2 regions of the Clostridium sp. RTP31139st1_H3_RTP31139_211217 genome follow, and region 1 is predicted to be linked to the other one. Evidence: riboswitches for the same ligand, from Rfam matches in the RefSeq annotation. Region 1 holds a riboswitch; the other holds the start of a gene.
What was found. Region 1 has a riboswitch for cobalamin ahead of ABUA17_RS15830 (ABC transporter substrate-binding protein). Riboswitches for the same ligand answer to the same signal wherever they lie in the genome.

Region 1 (6,299 bases):
TGAAGATGCACTATTTGTATATATACCTGAAATAGTTAAACTATAAGTTTCATCTTCGTTATTTGGATTTACTAGTGTAATTGTATCTCCTACAAGCAATTCATTATACATAGCTAATTCGTCACTGATAACACAAACTAAATCACTAGATTCTTCATCAAACATTTGACCATCTGAAATAGAGTAAGTTCCATCCTCTCCAAATAAAGAAATCATAGCATCATATGAAGAGTATCCAGTAATAGAGAAATCACCTTGAACCATAAATGAGAATTTATTTCCAGATCCCCTCATGGTACTAGTTCCTTGATCTAAACCAGTATAAGGTTGAGTTGTTGTAGATTCATCTTCATCTTCAGATGTGGTCGAACCATAGGGTAATAAATCATCATTTGCATTTAATGATGCAGTGATAGTGTAATAATAAGAATCACCTTCATTTTCAGCTTCAGCATAGTTTAAATAATCCTCAAGAGATAATGTTGTACCAGCTAAACTTGAAATATCAAAGTTACCCTTACCACCTTGTCCTGAAGCTTGCATATTAGACATAGCTTTAGAACGATCATAAGATATTTGTGCTGTAATTGTTAAAGAATCTAATGTATCTTCTTTAGCTGTTTCAGCAGCCTGTCTAATAGATAATGCGACACAAGAAGCAGTTGCAATGACAAGAACTATAACACCAATTAAAATGTTACGGGCTTTGTTTCTAGCAATACTTTTAAAAGCATTTTTTATTATATACATTTAATTTCCTCCTATAGATGTTTTTTTACTTCACATAAAGTATATAAATTCAAACTAAATTGAAACTAAATGCATAAGTGAATAATATGTGAAGTTTACTTTAAGGTTAGATTAAGTTAGAAATGGTATATTTAAATTAATAAGGAGATATTAAAGAGTTATATAAAAGAGTTATATAAAAAGTAAAATATATTTAAATAAAAAAAAGGAGATAAATATGAGACTTTTAATTGCAGAAGATGATAGGGATATATCAAAAGCTTTAGTTATGATATTAGAAAAAAATAATTATAGTGTAGATTCAGTTTTTAATGGGAAAGAAGCATATGAATATGCTGTTTCAGATAACTATGATGGTATAATTTTAGACATTATGATGCCAGAGTTAGATGGAATAGAAGTATTAACTAAGTTAAGAAGTGAAAGAATATCAACACCTATATTGTTATTAACAGCAAAAGCTGAAGTAGATGACAGAGTAGCTGGATTAGATGCAGGAGCAGATGATTATTTAGCAAAGCCTTTTGCTATATCAGAGCTTCTGGCTAGATTAAGGGCAATGCTTAGAAGAAAGGGGGAGTTTCAACCCGATATATTAGAGTTTAAATCTGTAACATTAAATAAAGCAACTTATGAACTAGGATATAACGATAAATATGTGAGATTAGCTAGTAGAGAGTTTCAAATGCTTGAAATGCTTATGAAGATGCCAGGCCAAGTAATACCTACAGATCAATTTATGGATAAGATTTGGGGCTGGGATTCTGAGGTGGAAGTAAGTATAGTATGGGTATATATATCTAATTTACGTAAAAAATTTGCGACAATACAAGCGCCTATTGAAATACATGCAATACGTGGAGTTGGATATTGTATGGGGGCTAAAGATGATTAAAAAGCTTAGAAAAAAGTTTATAATGGTCACTGCAATGGCCTTATTGGGTGTAATTGCAATTTTAATGACTTCAATTAATGTGATATATATTTTTAAAAGTGAAAAGAATTTAAATCATATATTAAATATAATAATCGAAAATGGCGGTAGATTATCAATTACTGATAAAGGATTTATTCCTAAAAAAGAATTAAGTGATACCATGACAAACCATAATTTTTGGGGAGGAAAGTATAGTGGAAATAGAGAGATTGCTTTTACAACAAGGTTTTGTGTTATAGACCTAGATGTTAATAAGCAAATAATTAATATTTATTCAGATAAAATTTCGGCTATTTCAGATGATGAAATTAAAGAGTATACGGAAAAAATATTAAAAAAGAATAAGTTAAGTGGGTGGATTAATGAATATAAGTATAAATTAAGTGAAAGTAATGATGGTTATATGTTAGTAATATTAGATGGATCAATGGCAAAACAATCAAATTGGTCTATATTTACTACATCTATATTAGTATCAACTATTAGCTATTTAATAGTTTTATTTATAATAGCGTTGTTTTCTAAAAGAGCGATTAAGCCAATTGCAGAAAGTTATGAAAAGCAAAAGCAATTTATTACTGATGCAAGTCATGAGTTAAAAACACCACTTACTATTATTTCAGCAAATTCAGAAATTTTAGAAATCACATATGGAAATGATGAGTGGATTGAAGGAATAGAAAAGCAAGCAGAAAGAATGCGTGATTTAGTAAATAATTTAGTTGTGTTAACAAAGATGGATGAAGAGAAGCAAACTATTATTTACAAGGAATTTAATTTTAGTGATGCAGTTTATGACACTACTATGGCTTTTGAAGGCTTATGTAAGAAGAATAAAAAGAAATTACATATAGATATTGATTCAGATATAAGTATGAAGGGAGATGAATCTGAATTTCGTAAGTTGATATCAATATTATTAGACAATGCAGTTAAGTATTGTGATGAAAATGGTAATATTTATGTTAGATTGAAAAAAGAAAAACATATTGTTATGAGCGTAAGAAATTCTTATAAAGATGTAAGTAACATTGAATTAAATAGGTTATTCGATCGTTTTTATAGAGTTGATAAAGCTAGAACTAGAAATGGTAGTTATGGTTTAGGTCTTGCAATTGCTCAAGCGATTATTGATAGGCATAAAGGAAAGATTAAGGTTATGAATATTGATGATAAAATGATAGAGTTTGAAGTTAAATTATAATATTAAGATTACTGAAATTATAATAAGTCCAGTAATTTTCCAGTAAAATATAGACAAACTTTCTATAGTTAGATATACTGAGTAAGTTGTTAAATATAATGATAATAAGTAATATTGGTTAAAAATAGTTTTCTTAATAATCTATTTTTATTAAAAAGGAAGTTAGGTGAAAATCCTACACAGTGCCGCTACTGTAATTAGGGAGTAGTAATTCAATATGCCATTGAACATAAATTATGTTTGAGAAGGTGAATTAGTATGATGATCTTTAAGTCAGGAGACTTGCCAGTATTATAATATCGATACTCTTCGGTAAAAGAGTGATATTAATAAAATTAAATATCAAATCGTAAGATTTTAAGTTTCATCTATAGGGGAAATATGTAATTTAATTAATCGAACTTAACTGAAACTCCAAAAGTGAATTATTAAATATGTAATTTAGTTTTTACAGTATAAATTCAGATTTGGAAAGTTGAGGTTATACACCGTAGGCTTATTCTATATATGAGAATGAGATTAAAGAGTATCCTTATATCTTTATATTAAAATAGCAAAATATAAATAGATAAAGGGAGAAAAAAATGAAAAAATTAAAAAAACTAACAACACTTCTATTAAGCGTAATGCTTATCGTAGGACTTGTTTCTTGTGGGACAAGTAAGCAATTATCATCCAATGAAAATTCTAATGTACAATCTCAAGAAAATAATGACTCACATTATCCAGTAACAATAACAACTTATAATTATTTAAAAGAGCCTGTTGAGATAACTTTTGATAAGGCACCGGAAAGAGTAGTAGCTATTTATCAAAATTCTATAGAAACTTTGTTAGCTTTAGGATTAGAAGATAAAATAGTTGCAGCAGCAGGTTTAGATCATGACGTTAAAGATGAGTATAAAGATGCTTTTAGTAAAGTAAATTATTTAGAGGATTTTACTCCATCAAAAGAAACAATAATAATGGAAAAACCAGATTTTATATTAAGTTGGTATTCTATATTTGATGATAAAAGATTAGGGGATATTTACTATTGGAATGAAAATGGTGTAAATACGTATATGTCATTAAATAGTGGTGTAGTATCAGAAAGAACTATAGAAAATGAAATAAATGATATATTAAATTTAGGAAAGATTTTTAATGTAGAAGAAAAAGCTCAAGCTTTAGTAGATGAGATTACATCAACTGTAAGTGAGGTTTCTTCAAAAGTAAGTAATGAAGAAAAGCAAAGTGCTATGGTAATAGAGTTTTATGATGATGAAATATACACATATGGTTCTAAAACTTTAGCTGGAGATATGGTAACAAAATTAGGAGCAGAACTTTTAAATCCAGAGGGTGGAAATATAGGGGCAGAAGATTTAATTAAATTAAATCCAGATTGTATTTTTGTTTCTTACATGGATAGAGGAAATGAAAATGTTCCAGTTGAAGAAATAAACAAGATATTAGAAAATCCAGCATTTGCAAGCCTTTCAGCAGTTAAAAACAAAAGAGTTTATTCTATACCATTAGGTGATATGTATTCTAGTGGAATAAGAACTATAGATGGTATAAATACTTTTGCAAATGGATTATATGAAAATGAGAAATAAGTTTTTTAAAGAAGTTCCTATATATATAGGGGCTTCTGTCATACTATTAGTTATACTTTTTTTATCAATAGGCTTTGCTGTTACAATTGGATCTGTTGATATTAGTATAAAAGAGGTTTATCAAGTTATACTATATAAATTATTGAATATTGGAGATTCATCTATTGGGACAGGTGCTGTGGCAGATGTAGTATGGCTTATAAGAATGCCAAGAATAGTGTTAGCTATAGCCGTTGGAGTAGGATTATCAGTAGTTGGTATTGTAATGCAAGCAATAGTTAAAAATCCATTAGCAGATCCATATATATTAGGAGTTTCTTCTGGGGCTTCTTTAGGAGCAACACTTGCAGTAGTATTAGGTATAGGAAGTTCATTTGGAAGCAACTCACTTGGAATTATGGGGTTCATAGGAGCCTTTGGAGTTTCTATATTAGTTTTGATTATATCTAATATAGGGGGAAGAAGTAACTCTATAAAACTGCTTTTAGCAGGAATGGCATTAAGTTCTGTTTGTAGTTCTTTTTCAAGTTTTTTGGTTTATATATCAGATGATTCACAAAAATTAAAGACTATAACATTTTGGTTAATGGGAAGTTTGGCTGGAGCAAAGTGGAATGAAATAGTGATTATAATGCCTATTATAATTTTAGGAGTAATATTTTTTATGACTCAATATAGGACTTTAAACTTAATGTTATTAGGAGATGAAGTATCAATTACACTAGGTACTGATTTGCATAAATTTAGGATTATATATTTAGTAATCACTTCTTTGATGATTGGACTATTAGTTTATGTATCTGGAATGATTGGATTTGTAGGTCTTATAATTCCTCATATAGTAAGAATGATTTTTGGAACTGATCATAAGAAGATAATACCAATATCAGCTTTATTAGGAGCTATAATTTTAATATGGGCAGATGTACTTTCTAGAGCATTAATAAAAGGTACTGAAATACCAATAGGAATAGTTATATCGATAATAGGTTCACCTTTATTTGTATGGCTTATGATTAAAAAGAATTATGGGTTTGGTGGTAGTAAGTAAATGAATATAAAAACTGAAAATATAAATGTTACTTTAGAGAAAAATAATATATTAAAAGGCATTAATATAGAGGTAGATAATAAGGAGTTTGTGGGAATAATTGGACCTAATGGAAGTGGAAAATCTACTCTTTTAAAGTGTATATATAGAATATTAAAACCAAGTGAAGGTGTAATAAAGTTAGATGGTATTGATATGAAAAATATATCTATAAAAGAAAGCTCTAAAAAACTATCTGTATTATCTCAACATAATAATTATAATTTTGATTTTACTGTTAAAGAAATTGTTTTAATGGGAAGAGCACCTTATAAGAAGTTTATGGAGCGAGATAATAAAGAAGATTATGACATAGTAAATGATGCTTTAGAAAAGGTTGATATGCTAGAGTTTAAAGATAGAAGCTTTCAAAGTTTATCAGGTGGGGAACAACAAAGAGTAATACTTGCAAGAGCATTAGCACAAAAGCCTAAGTGTTTGATATTAGATGAACCAACAAATCATTTAGATATAAAATATCAATTGCAGCTTATGAGAATAGTTAAAAGCCTAAATATAGAAGTTATTGCAGCTATTCATGATTTAAATATTGCAGCAATGTATTGTGATAAAATATATGTTTTGAAGGACGGTAAAATTGTTAAATTTGGTAAGACAAATGAAGTGCTTACAAAGAAGCTTATAAAGGATGTTTATGAAGTAGATGCAGATGTTATTGTAAATCAAGGCATGGTTCATATTTCTTATATCAGTTAG
Region 2 (6,299 bases), on a different contig from region 1:
CATTATGTTATCTCCTAACATTTGATACCCTCCACAAATTCCTAATATCATCGTTCCTTTATTCTTAAGCTCAATAATTTTATTGAAAAGTCCATTTTTCTTAATTACTCTTAAATCATTTATTGTATTTTTAGTTCCTGGAATAATTACTAAATCTGGTTCACTAATATCGCTTATATTTTCTACATATCTAACACTAACACCATCTAATATTTCTAAACTATTAAAATCAGTAAAATTAGACATATGAGGTAATCTTATAATTGCTATATCTAAATCTTCTATTTTATTATTTTTTATTCTTTCAGTAACACTATCTTCATCTTCAATATCTAATTTAAAATAAGGTAATACTCCTAATACAGGTATATTAATTATTTCTTCTAACTGTGTCATTGCATCTTTAAAGTAATCGACATTACCTCTAAATTTATTGATAATAACACCCTTTACTCTTTTTCTCTCATTTTCTTCAAGTAACATTAAAGTTCCAACTACAGAAGCAAATACTCCCCCTCTATCAATATCAGCTACTAAAATTACATCTGCATCAGCAGATTTTGCCATAGACATATTTGCTATATCAGTTTCTCTTAAATTTATTTCGGCACAACTTCCTGATCCCTCTAATATCATAACCTCATAGTCTTTTGAAAATTTATCAAAAGTCTCTTTAACTACTTTTTTTAATTCCTTATTTAATTCTTTATATTTATAAGAATTCATCATTGAATGAACTTTACCATTTACAATTACTTGTGTTTTATTATTTCCACTTGGCTTTAATAAAACAGGATTCATATATGCCATAGGCTTTAATTCACAAGCCTCTGCTTGAACAACCTGTGCCCTTCCCATTTCTAATCCATCTTCAGTTACATATGAATTTAATGATATATTTAATGCTTTAAATGGAGCTACTTTAAACCCTTTATTTCTGTAATATCTACATAAAGCTGTTGCTACGGTACTTTTACCTACTCCAGATGCTGTTCCTAAAACCATTATCTTATTCATTTTCACTTTCCTTTACATCTAAAAAACCATGTGTTTCATTTTTTATAATATTTAAGCTTTTAAATTTTATTGGATACTTAAATATTGGTCCATCATATACAAAAGTATGGTATTCTCCATTTTCTCCACAAGCATCTGAACCTGTTTTCTTTATTTCTTCAACTACTTCTTTTGTTAAAACTTTCCCTAGGAAATCTTCTCCCATACACTCAAGCTTTACATTCTTTATAACTGTTTTAAATCCACTATCTATAAACTCGTATACTAGTTCTTCTCTATTTTCTTGCCATAAAGGGAAAATTGCCTCTATTCCAGCTTCATTACACCTTGATGTACACCATTCTCTATGTGGTTCTAAATCTATATCACCAAAAACACAAGAATCTATTTTAAAATTTTCTTTAGCTTTCAATAATTTTTCAGTAAATTTAATTTCGTAATCATCACCACTTGTTTCTACTAATATTAATGGTATATTTAGTGATTTAGAAATATCAACTATTAACTCTCTAGGAACTCCATGAAACCATGACCTATTTTCACCCTTATTTACTGTTATAAGTAAAGCTGCTGGAGTATTGCTAGCCTTTATCATTCTATACAATGCTAAAGTGCTATCTTTTCCACAACTATATGACATTACAAAATTTTTCATATACTACCTCCATTTTTCTAAAACCTCGAGCATAAAGCCTTTTACATCAATTCCATAAACTTCTTGTAGTCTTTCTTCAGTTAATACATCTTTTGGATTTCCTGACCCTATAATTTTTCCATCATTCATCATTACTACCTTTTCTCCAAAAGCTTGAACTAGATTTAAATCATGTAATACAGCAACAATAATTTTATTATTTTCCTTCGTCCATTTATTTAAATAATCTAATATTTCTATTTGACATTTTAAATCTAAATGATTAGTAGGTTCATCTAATAAAATTATATCTGGATCTTGTGCAAAAGCCCTAGCTAAATATACTCTTTGCAGTTGTCCTCCTGATAATTGACTTATAAGTTTATCTTTAATATCAATTAACCCTACATTTTCAATACTTTTAAGAATTATTTCTTCATCTTTTTTATTTATCTTTGAAAATACTCCTTTTAAATGAGCATATCTTCCTAAAGCTACTGTTTCATAAACTGTATATGGAAAATATATATTACTAGCTTGTGACATTAATGCAACATTTTTTGCTAAATCTTTTCTATTTAATTGGCTTATTTCTTTAGAGTCTAATGTTATATTTCCTTTATACTCTAATAAATTTGCTATTGATTTTAAAAGTGTACTTTTCCCACAGCCATTAGGACCAACTATGCAAAGATTTTTACCTCTCTCAACGCTAAAGCTTACCCCTTTAACAATTTCTTTATTGTCATATCCACATCTAACTTTATTAACTTCTAGCATTAAAATACCCACCTACTTTGACTTTTTAAAATATATATAAGCAAAAAATGGTCCGCCAATTAATGCTGTTATTGCACCAACTGGTAATTCTGATGGAGCTACAATAGTTCTTGATACTAAATCCGTCATTATCATCATACATCCACCAAAAACAACAGACATTGGTATAACATAAGCATGCTTTGAACCAAATATTTTTCTAACAACATGTGGTGCAATTAAATCTATAAACCCTATAGTTCCACTAAGTGCAACTGCGCTACCTGTAAGTATTGCAACAAATAAAAATAACCTTCTTTTAACTTTATTTGTATCTACTCCTATAGTTTTTGCTGCTTCTTCTCCAAATGTTAATACATCCATTTCTTTAAAATAAAAAGATACACCTAAAATTCCTATAATAAAAAAAGGTATACCTGCTTTAACATAACTCCATCCTCTCATAGAAAATGATCCCATAGACCACATTGTTATACTTTCCATCTTATCTGATGCTAAAGCTGAAATAGTAGTTAATGTAGCACTAAAAAATAGTGATAACACCATACCTGCAAGTATTATTGTTGTATTAGACATTCCTCTATCTACTTTTTCTGAAAACTTTAATACTATTATCATAGTAATTAAACTGCAAGCAAATCCTACTACTGGCATAGTTAATCTTCCCAAAAACGGAATTGATATTCCTGTTACTATAATAATACCTACACCTAATGAAGCACCAGATGATAATCCTAAAGTATATGGTGAAGCTAATTGATTTTTCAAAACTGATTGTACTATTGCGCCACTAGCAGCAAGAGAACCACCAACCATAAATGCAAGTAATACTCTTGGTAACCTTAAATTCCATATTATAGATACTTGCTTAGGTTCAATTCCATCAAGCAATGGGACACTAAAAAACTTATTAGCTAATATAGAAAAAGTATCCAATATGCTAATATTGGAACTTCCTAAGGAAGTTCCAATACATATAGCTAATAATACCAACGGAATTGATAAAATTAATAATATTTTATTTTTATAGGTCTTTATACTCATCTGGATAAATAGCTTTTGCTATTTCCTTTAAAGCTTTTATAACATTTTGTGATGCTCTTGAAGATGAGTTTTTATCTATTTGATATACATCTCCATTTTGCACAGCAGTTATTGTGTCCCAGCCTTCTCTGCTTTTTATATCTTCCACAGCAGTTAAACCTGCTTCATTAGTTCCTGGAGTATTTGCTAAAATAACATCAGGATTAGCATCTATAACAGCTTCTGGTGTTACTGTTATCCATGAATTTTCTTCTCCAAAAATATTAGTAGCTCCTACTGTTTCTATAAGCTCATTTAAGAATGTATCATTTCCAAATGTATAAAGCCCTGCTCCAGCCCCAATTTCAAAATAAACTTTCTTTTTATCTGCTATAGTATCTCCAATTGCCTTTATCTTAGCAACTTCTTCTTTCATAGAATTAATTATTTCTTCACCTTTTTTTTCAGTACCTGTTAAACTTGCAATAAACTCTATATCACCATATATTCCATCAATACTATAACTACTTGGAATATATACAACTGTAATACCAGCCTCTTTTATTAAAGCAAATGGATCTTCATCTCCAGATTTATTATGACCTGATGCTATAACTATATCAGGATTTAAAGAAATTATTGTTTCCGCATCTGGATTTCTAAAATCTATTTTAGGTAAATCTTCACTTACTCCTTCAACATCAGCTGAGTATTTATCTACAGCTACTAATTTATCTGCTAAACCTAATTCTACTAATACTTCTGTATTAGATGGTGCTGTAGAAATAATACTATTAATTTCACTAGGAACATTAAATTCATTTCCTTCTCTATCTGTCATCGTTGTAGGCTTACTTGAACATCCTACAAATATCATCATAGCCATTATAAATGTAAAAGCTAATGATAAAACCTTTCTCATTTTTTGCATTACTATTCCTCCTAAATGTATACTTTAGAGTGGTGTAATTTAGTTAGTAATATATTAATTAGGCTTTTCATATATATTTTTTACTAATTTTAACCCTATTAATTTTTTCTAACTAAAAAAAGCGCTTTCATATTTGAGAGCGCTCTAAAATACATAATAACTTTGATAATTTCTTAATATTTCTTAACATTAAATATTCATAAAATAAACTTAATATTATAATTTATTAAGTTTATTCTCTAACACTTAAAATCTAAAAACAAATCATATTAATTATATTATCTATTATTCGTATCTATTATCTCACCCTCAGAAGATAATATTATCATCATAGTAGGCAGGTCTCCCGACTTAACTTCATCCTACTCTCCATACCTTCCCGTATTTTTATACAGTGGCTATACATGAATTTCGTCAGTCTTACGGTTACTGGGGTAGTTTAGGACTTCAACCTAATTCCCTATTAAGTTTAAAAAAACACCTATTATGGTTTAAAATTCATAATGATTATATCTTTATGAATTTTATTTGTCAAATAAAATATGCTTTAATTCAGCAATCAATTTATTATTTTCTTCTCTTGTTCTTACTGCAACTCTATAAAAACTATTATCTAGTCCTATATAATTATCACAGCTTCTAACTAATATTTTTCTTTTAATCAATTCACCTTTTAAATCTAAATTAGTTAATATTTTAAACATTATGAAATTCACACTTGGTTCAAAAACATATAAATATTTTATTTGCTTTAAAGCACTATATAAATATTCTTTCTCATCTTCTATATATTCTATACTTTTTTTAATATACTGCTTTTCTGTTAGTCCTTTAGTTATACCTTCAGCTGCTATAACGTTTATACTCCACGGCACTAAAATCTTATTTATTTTATCCATTATTTCCTTATTTGAACACAATCCATACCCTATCCTAGCCCCTGGAATTGCAAAAAATTTAGTTAATGATTTTACAATTATTAGGTTTTCATAATCATTTAATAATTTATTACTTGAATATTCCTTATTATCTTTAACAAAATCTAAAAAAGATTCATCAATAACAACTATTGTATTTGTAAGTATTGACTTATTTAATACTTTTTTGATAAATTCATTTGTTGTCAAAACTCCAGTTGGATTATTGGGATTACAAATAAAAACTATATCTATATTATTTTTTATATTCCCTATAAATTCATTATCTAAATTAAAATTCTTAGATTCCTTTAAGTTATAATATTCTATCTCACCATCAATACTTAAAATTGCTTCTTCATACTCTGAGAAAGTTGGAGCTGGCAATAATGCTTTTTTAGGTTTCAAAGCGCGTACTATATTAAATATTACTTCTGCAGCTCCATTCCCTAATGTAATATTTCTTGTATTTATTTTTTCAAACTCTCCAATAGAGTTCTTTAAATCAAAATAAGTTATATCTGGATATTTAACTACTTTATCAATTGCATCTATCATTGCCTTTTTAACATTTTCACTTATCCCTAATGGATTTATATTGGCTGAAAAATCTATAATTTCACTTGGATTTAACTTATATTTTCTTGCAATTTCTTCAGTATTTCCACCATGAACTGCCATAACCTTTCCTCCTTAAAAAATAACATTTATACTCCAATTAATAATTAATGCCATAATACACCCTAAAACAGCACTACAATATAATATATTGTTTGTGTTATTTACCTTATTAATATCTATTTTTTCTCTATCATCACCTATAGTTTGTTTTTCCACGAGCTTTCCAAAATAATAGTTTGGACCTCCTAATTGAACATTTAAAGCTCCTGCCACAGCAGCTTCTGGATGCGCACTATTAGGGCTGCTGTGATTATTTTTATCCCTTTTATAAATTTTAAAGCTATTTTTATAATCTAAACCTAAAATAAAAGATACT

Region 2: it holds a riboswitch for cobalamin, as region 1 does, so the genes downstream of both, ABUA17_RS09470 (ABC transporter substrate-binding protein) here and ABUA17_RS15830 (ABC transporter substrate-binding protein) in region 1, are expected to answer to the same signal.

Annotation. Positions count from the first base shown of each region.
Region 1 is NZ_JBCOAB010000052.1:557-6,855, reverse strand. Features, by position in the region: gene ABUA17_RS15845 (ABC transporter permease) at 1-750, opposite strand, end outside; gene ABUA17_RS15840 (response regulator transcription factor) at 968-1,645, shown strand; gene ABUA17_RS15835 (sensor histidine kinase) at 1,638-2,891, shown strand; cobalamin riboswitch at 2,990-3,195, shown strand; gene ABUA17_RS15830 (ABC transporter substrate-binding protein) at 3,476-4,492, shown strand; gene ABUA17_RS15825 (FecCD family ABC transporter permease) at 4,476-5,543, shown strand; gene ABUA17_RS15820 (ABC transporter ATP-binding protein) at 5,544-6,299, shown strand.
Region 2 is NZ_JBCOAB010000018.1:50,048-56,346, reverse strand. Features, by position in the region: gene ABUA17_RS09490 (cobyric acid synthase) at 1-1,017, opposite strand, end outside; gene ABUA17_RS09485 (Dph6-related ATP pyrophosphatase) at 1,010-1,672, opposite strand; gene ABUA17_RS09480 (ABC transporter ATP-binding protein) at 1,676-2,431, opposite strand; gene ABUA17_RS09475 (FecCD family ABC transporter permease) at 2,444-3,475, opposite strand; gene ABUA17_RS09470 (ABC transporter substrate-binding protein) at 3,456-4,385, opposite strand; cobalamin riboswitch at 4,705-4,885, opposite strand; gene cobD (threonine-phosphate decarboxylase CobD) at 4,910-5,983, opposite strand; gene cbiB (adenosylcobinamide-phosphate synthase CbiB) at 5,996-6,299, opposite strand, start outside.